Regions from separate parts of the Kitasatospora sp. NBC_01246 genome, predicted to be linked through region 1. Evidence: riboswitches for the same ligand, from Rfam matches in the RefSeq annotation. Region 1 holds a riboswitch; the other holds the start of a gene.
What was found. Region 1 has a riboswitch for cyclic di-AMP ahead of OG618_RS22550 (transglycosylase family protein). Riboswitches for the same ligand answer to the same signal wherever they lie in the genome.
Positions count from the first base shown of each region.

Region 2: linked by a shared signal. The riboswitch ahead of OG618_RS20920 (M23 family metallopeptidase) and the one ahead of OG618_RS22550 (transglycosylase family protein) in region 1 are both predicted to bind cyclic di-AMP.

Region 1 covers NZ_CP108484.1:5,140,821-5,144,041, reverse strand. Annotated here, with positions in the region: gene eno (phosphopyruvate hydratase) at 1-113, opposite strand, end outside; gene OG618_RS22550 (transglycosylase family protein) at 369-1,283, opposite strand; cyclic di-AMP (ydaO/yuaA leader) riboswitch at 1,289-1,461, opposite strand; gene OG618_RS22545 (cytochrome P450 family protein) at 1,736-3,010, opposite strand; gene OG618_RS22540 (SDR family NAD(P)-dependent oxidoreductase) at 3,169-3,221, shown strand, end outside.
Region 2 covers NZ_CP108484.1:4,770,942-4,774,162, forward strand. Annotated here, with positions in the region: gene OG618_RS20905 (TetR/AcrR family transcriptional regulator) at 1-257, opposite strand, end outside; gene OG618_RS20910 (alpha/beta fold hydrolase) at 321-1,193, opposite strand; gene OG618_RS20915 (YiaA/YiaB family inner membrane protein) at 1,268-1,558, opposite strand; cyclic di-AMP (ydaO/yuaA leader) riboswitch at 1,803-1,961, shown strand; gene OG618_RS20920 (M23 family metallopeptidase) at 1,974-2,834, shown strand; gene OG618_RS20925 (hypothetical protein) at 2,906-3,221, opposite strand, start outside.

The sequences.
Region 1 (3,221 bases):
GGGACAGCGGCACGGCCGGTGCTGCCGTCGTCGAGGCCGACCTCGACCTCGACCGTGGGGTTGCCACGCGAGTCGAGAATCTCACGGGCTACGACGACATCGATGGACGGCACGAGGCATCTCCTAGCGGAAGCAGGTTCGGCTGACGATGGGTGCTGTCGGCCGGATGGTTGCGGAGTCGTTACGACCAGAGCCTAACCGCACGGGCTCCCGGGACCACGTCGACCTCGGTCCCGTCTCAGCGTGTGGCCGGGCTACCCACCGGTAGTTCACCTGGTTGTCCCACGAAATGCGGCCGGATGCGGACGAAGGGGGCCGAACCGGCCCCCTTCGTGGCGTCACCGCACGGGGAGTCACCACACGGGCGGTCAGCCGAGGTCGAGCTGCTGGCCCGGGAGGATCATGTTGGGGTCGGTGCCGACGGTGCCGCGGTTGCCGTCGTACAGCGTCTGCCAGCCGCCCTCGACGCCCTGGGCGGCGGCGATCGTCGACAGGGTGTCACCGGACTGGACGGTGTAGCCGTGCCCGGTGCGCTGCTGGGCCGCGGGAGCGGCCGCGGCCGGGGCGCCGTGGGCGGCGGCGGGGCGGCTGTCCTGGCCCGCGTACCCGCTCGTCTGCTGGGCGGCCTGCTGACCGGCGTACTGCTGGTAGACGCTCTGGTGGCTGGTCCAGTACCAGGCGCCGTCGCTCTGGTACCAGAAGACCTTCGCGTCGGCGTCCCAGCCCGGCTGGCCGGCGAAGCCCGGAGCCCGGTCGTCCTGCTGGGCGGCGGGCTTGGGGGCCTGCTGCTGGGCCGGCTTCTGGGCGGGCTTCTGCGCCGGCTTCTGCGCGGGCTTCGACTGGGCCGGCTTGGCGGCGGCCGTCGGCTCGGCGTCCGAGGAGGTGTCGACCGAGGCCGCGGCCCCGCCCTTGGCCAGGCCCGCCTTCTGGGAGCAGACCGGCCAGGCGCCCGGCCCCTGCGAGGCGAGGACCTTCTCGGCGACCGAGATCTGCTGCGCCCGGCTGGCCTGGTGGGCCTGCGGCGCGTACGAGGTGCCGCCGAACGCCTTCCAGGTGCTGGAGGTGAACTGGAGGCCGCCGTAGAAGCCGTTGCCGGTGTTGATGCCCCAGTTGCCGCCGCTCTCGCACTGGGCGACCGCGTCCCAGGTCGAGGCCGGGGCGGCCGAGGCGCCGGTGGCGGTGAGGAGCGGCAGGGCGAGTCCGACGCCGGCCACGCCGGCAACGGCGATGGCCTTCTCGGTCTGGGTGCGACGACGGTGACGGCCGGTTCCGACGAAGAGCATGGGGAAGTCCCTCTCCGCACGCCTGCGAGGTGAGCTGTCGGGTTCGGACCGGGAGGTGGCCCGGCCGCACGACGCGGACGCCTTCTGCCCGCGCGGGCGGCTTCACCCCAAGCCGTGGGGGACGGCAACAAACCTGGTTCCCCCGCCCCTGCCCAAGGGTTCTGGTCGGTTTCCCGTAACGCGGCGGGCAGGATTCGGCGTTCCGCGCACGAGGTCCGCAGCTGCGAACTCCAGGGAGGGTAGACAGATCCTCACATCAATAACAAGCTCATATCGCAGGTATCACACATAAATTACGGCGCGTGGCCGATCGCCTACCAACGACAGGGCTATGTCCGGTTTGATGCTGATTCATACCCGCTGATAGGGCGTGTCGGCGACACCCCGTCAGCGTGTCGGGGTCTCGGCGCGACGAGATCGAGACACCGCCGGGGGTCGCCGGACGGATTTGCTCAGAGCCCGTCCACCGGTGCCGCGGAGGGCTTCTCGGGGGTGAATTCCACCGGGAGATCGCGCAGTCCACGCATGATCAGGCCACCGCGCCAGCGGAGCTCCTCCGGGCTAGCGGCGAGTCGCAGATCGGGCAACCGGGTGAGCAGGGTGGTGAGCGCCGCGCGCCCCTCCAACCGGGCCAGCGGCGCACCGATGCAGTAGTGGATGCCGTGCCCGAAGCCGAGGTGCGGGTTGTCCGTCCGGGCCAGGTCGAGGGTGTTCTCGTCGGCGAACCGCGCCGGGTCCCGGTCCGCCGCCGCGAGCACCACCAGCACCGGATCGCCGACCGGGATGTCCACGCCGCCGATGGTCAGCGGGCTGGTCGCGAACCGCCAGGTGGCGAGCTCCACCGGACCGTCGTAGCGCAGGAGTTCCTCGATACCGGTCTCCAGCAGCGCGGTCTCGCCGCGGGCGATAGAGTCCTGGAGCAGCGCCCGCTGCCCGGGGTTGCGCAGCAGGGCGTAGGTGCCGTTGCCGATCAGGTTCACGGTCGTCTCGAACCCGGCGAAGAGGAGGATGAAGGCCATCGCCGCGGCCTCGTTCTCGGTCAGGTGCTCACCGTGGTCGCTGGCCCGGATCAGCCCCGAGATGAGGTCGTCGCCGGGATCGGCCCGCTTGCGGTGGATCAGCTCCGCCAGGTAGGCGCGCATCCGCTTGACGGCGCGTCCCACCCCGCCGCGCTGCCCGCTGCCATGGCGGATCATCATGCCCGCCCAGTCCCGGAAGTCGTCCTGGTCCTCGGCCGGCACGCCGAGCAGGTCGCAGATCGCGTAGATCGGCAGCGGGAAGGCGAACTCGTGGATCAGGTCCGCCGAGCCGCGCTCCGCGAAGCCGTCGATCAGCCGGTCGGTGAGCTGCTGCACCCGGGGCTCGAACTCCGCCACCCGGCGCGGCGTGAACGCCTTCGAGACCAGCCGGCGCAGCCGGGTGTGGTCCGGCGGGTCGATGTTCAGCAGGTGGGTCATCAGATTGGCCTGGCGCTCGCCGGGGATGCCGACCCGGCCGCTGCGGTGGGCGTGCCCGCTGTGGTGGGCCGGGTCCTTCGAGAGCCGGCTGTCGGCGAGCGCCTGCCGGGCGTCGGCGTACCTGGTCACCAGCCAGGCCTCCACCCCGCTCGGCAGGGTGGTGCGGTGCACCGGTTCGTGCTCCCGCAGCCACGCGTACGCCGGGTACGGGTCGGCGGCGAACTCCCAGGTGAAGAGCGGCGGGCGGGCTGAATCGGGCTGAACTGGCATGTGTCGACCGTATCCGGTGGGGAACCCCGGCGCGGCAGGCGTGAGCCTGGTCACCTGAGGGGTAATCCCTGTTGCGGAGGGTCAGGACCTGCCTACGATCCTCCGCAAGCAAAATGCGTGGGCGCCGGTGCGGAGCCGCCCACAGGGAGGAGCGCACCATGCGGGTCACCGGGGCAGTCGTGGTCATCGCCGTACTCGCCGGCGGGTCGGG
Region 2 (3,221 bases), 370 kb from region 1:
ACGGCGGCGACGGCGTCGTCCCCGCCGCGGCCGAGGGCGGCCTCGGCGAGCCGGTCGGCGAGTTCCTCGGTGACCCGGACGGCGATCAGCCGGCGCAGCTCGGCGAGTCCGCCGCTGACGTGCTTGTACAGCGAGGGGGTGGCCACCCGGGCCCGTCCGGCGACGGCGGCCAGGGTGAGGGCCTCGGGGCCCTGTTCGTCGATGAGGGCGAGGGCGTGGTCGACGACCTGCTCGGGGGTCAGTCCGACTCGGGGCATGGTGCGGTCTCCGTGGGCGAGGTAGCGGGCGGGCTCGGGCCGGCGCGGCGCGGAAGGGCGGGCTCAGGCCAGCTCGGCGAGGAAGGGCAGCAGGGCGTCGGCGGTGGCCTGCGGCCGGTCGGCCATCGGGTAGTGCCCGGAGCCCTCGATCATCACCTTGCGGCCGTTCAGCGCGGCGGCCTGCCGGTCGGCGACCAGCTCGGGGTCGGGGAAGTCGGGGTCCTTGGTGCCCATCACGACCAGCGCCGGGCAGCTCACGGCGGCGGTCCAGCCGTTCGGCGCGGAGTCCCCGCGCACGTAGCCCCGGGTGGCCTGCTTGCGGCCCGGCGTGCGCATCGCGGCGACCAGTCCGTCCACGTAGGCGTCGAAGTCGGCCGGCTTGGGACCGGGGTACGCCATCTTGCGGTGGTAGAGGCCCCAGAACGCGGGCGAGTGCACCAGCAGGACGCCCATCGCGCCGAACATCGCGCGCTGCAGCGCGTTCGGCGGGTTCTCGACGAAGGCGTCCACCAGGACGATCCCGGCCACCCGCTCCGGCGCGTCCCCGGCCACCTTGACCACCGTCGCACCGGCGTAGGAGTTGCCGAGCAGCGTGGCGCGGTCGATGCCGAGGTGGTCCAGCAGGGCCAGGACGTCGGTGGCGATCGCGGCCGGCGTGTAGTCGTCCCAGGCGATCGAGGACTCGCCGAAGCCGCGCAGGTCCAGGGTGATCACCCGGTGGCCCGCGGCCACCAGCAGCGGGCGCAGGTGCCGGTACGCGGCACGGCTGTCGAGCATCCCGGGGAGCAGGACGAGGGGGGTGCCGTCGCCCTGCTCGGTGTCGTCGAAGGCCAGCCGGCCGCCGGGGACGTCGAGGTACTGGGTGCTGGGGGTGAAGGTGCCGGGCATGTGGGCCTCCTCGGTCCGCGGGGCTGTCGGCGTTGCACCGATAGCCATAAAGCTAAGGCTAATAGCCTTAGCCGTCAACCCCTTGACCGGCCGGACCCCCGGGGTGGCCCCGGTGCCGCGGCTCAGACCCCCTCCACCTTGAACGGGTCGTGCTCGGCGAGCAGCTTCTCCAGCCGCGCCTGGTCCACCCGGGTGACGATCTCGTTGGTCTCCTGCCGGTCCCGGATCACTTTGGCCAGGGTGAAGGCGGAGGTGACGGTGTAGAGCAGGCCGACCGCGAGGAAGGCGCGGGTCCAGCCGCCGACCGGCAGATAGGCGATGCCGACGGCGAGGGCGCCGCCGGAGAGGGCGAAGGAGAGGACGGCCTGGAGGTGGTACGCGGCCGTGGTGCGTGACTGCATCGGTGCGTTCATGGCGCCAGGATCGCCGCGCCGGGAGCGCCGCACATGAGTAGGAGTACTCAAGTGGGGGACCGTTCGTTGACGTCCCCTCACGTTCGGTAGTGTCAGTTGCCGTCGATCCGCCCAAATCGCCCATCAGGTCACGTACCGTCCGGGTAGTATCCGGCTGTCCCGAACGGACGGCTTGGAATCAGAGGCTCCTAGGATTAACGTTTGATAACGCAGCGCGGTTCGTAACGCCGTACCCAGACGGCACCGTGCGCCGTCGCCTAATCCCGCCGGCCGGCCTCCGGGCAGGCCAGGGAGCCGGGGAACCATGTTCCTTGGGGTGAATCGGCCGGGCCCAGGCCCAGCCGTAGGAGACCTTCCTGCTCCGAACCCGTCAGCTAACCCGGTAGGCGCGAAGGAAGGAAAGGAGCGCGCCTCCGTGGCGTCGTCGCACTCTCCGGCACACCTGCCCGGCTCCCCCGCCGGCACCCAGCTGCTCGACCACCCCTGGCCGCCCGCCCACCCGGGCGAGTTCGGCGGGTCCGGCGTCGAGACCGGGCCGCAGGCCCCCGACAGCAACCGGCACCGGATGCCCCGTCAGACCCGCGGCACCGCCCCGCTGCTCGGCGTCACCGCCGTGGCCGCCACCCTCGGTGCGACCGGCTTCGCCTCCGCCACCCCGGCCGCCGCCCCCGCCGTCGAGGTCCCGGACGAGACCCCGGTCGCGCTCGCCGCGGACCCGGGCCTCGCGCTCGCCGCCCGGATCCAGCAGCAGGCCGACAGCCAGCGCACCGCCGCCGAGGAGGGCGCCCGCCTGCAGGCCGCCAAGGAGGCCGAGGTCAAGCGCGCGGCCCAGCAGCAGGAGGCCAAGCGGGCCGCGGAGGAGGCCGAGAAGGCCAAGCTCGCCGCCATCGAGCTGCCGGTGCGCGACTACCACCTCTCGGCCCACTACGGCCAGAGCGCCTCCTACTGGGCCCACCTGCACACCGGCCTGGACTTCGCCGCCGACACCGGCACCCCGGTCTACGCGGTCGGCCAGGGCACCATCACCTCGGCCGGCTGGGCCGGGTCGTACGGCTACCGGATCGTCGAGACGCTGCCCGACGGCACCGAGATCTGGTACTGCCACCTCTCCTCGATCATCAAGGGCTCCGGCAAGGTCGTCCCCGGCCAGCAGCTCGGCAAGGTGGGGGCCACCGGCAACGTCACCGGCCCGCACCTGCACCTGGAGGTCCGCCCCGGCGGCGGTGCCCCGGTCGACCCGGAGAGCTGGTTCGAGCAGCGCGGCGTGACCCCCTGACCGGCGTCACCTTCTGACAGCCCGCCGCGGTGCCCCGGCCGTCGTCACGACGGCCGGGGCACCGCGGCGTCTCAGGCCCCGGCGGCCGCGTCGGCCCCGTCCGGCCGGTCGGCGGACCCGTGCACGTGCCCGTCCCCGGGCGCGTAGCCGTCCTCGTCCCCGTACTCGTCGTCCCCGTACTCCCCGGCCTCCTCCGCCTCGCCGGGTGCCCCGGGCAGCTGCGCCAGGTACGCGTCGATCTCCTCCTGGCCCGGCTCCGGGGCCAGCTCCGGGAACTCCTCCACCAGCAGCCGCGGCAGCCCCGGCACCGTCCACTCGCCGAAGAGGTCCAGCGCGGCCTCGACGGCGGCCTCCTCGAACGCCCCGAAGTCCCCGGCCAGCTCGTCG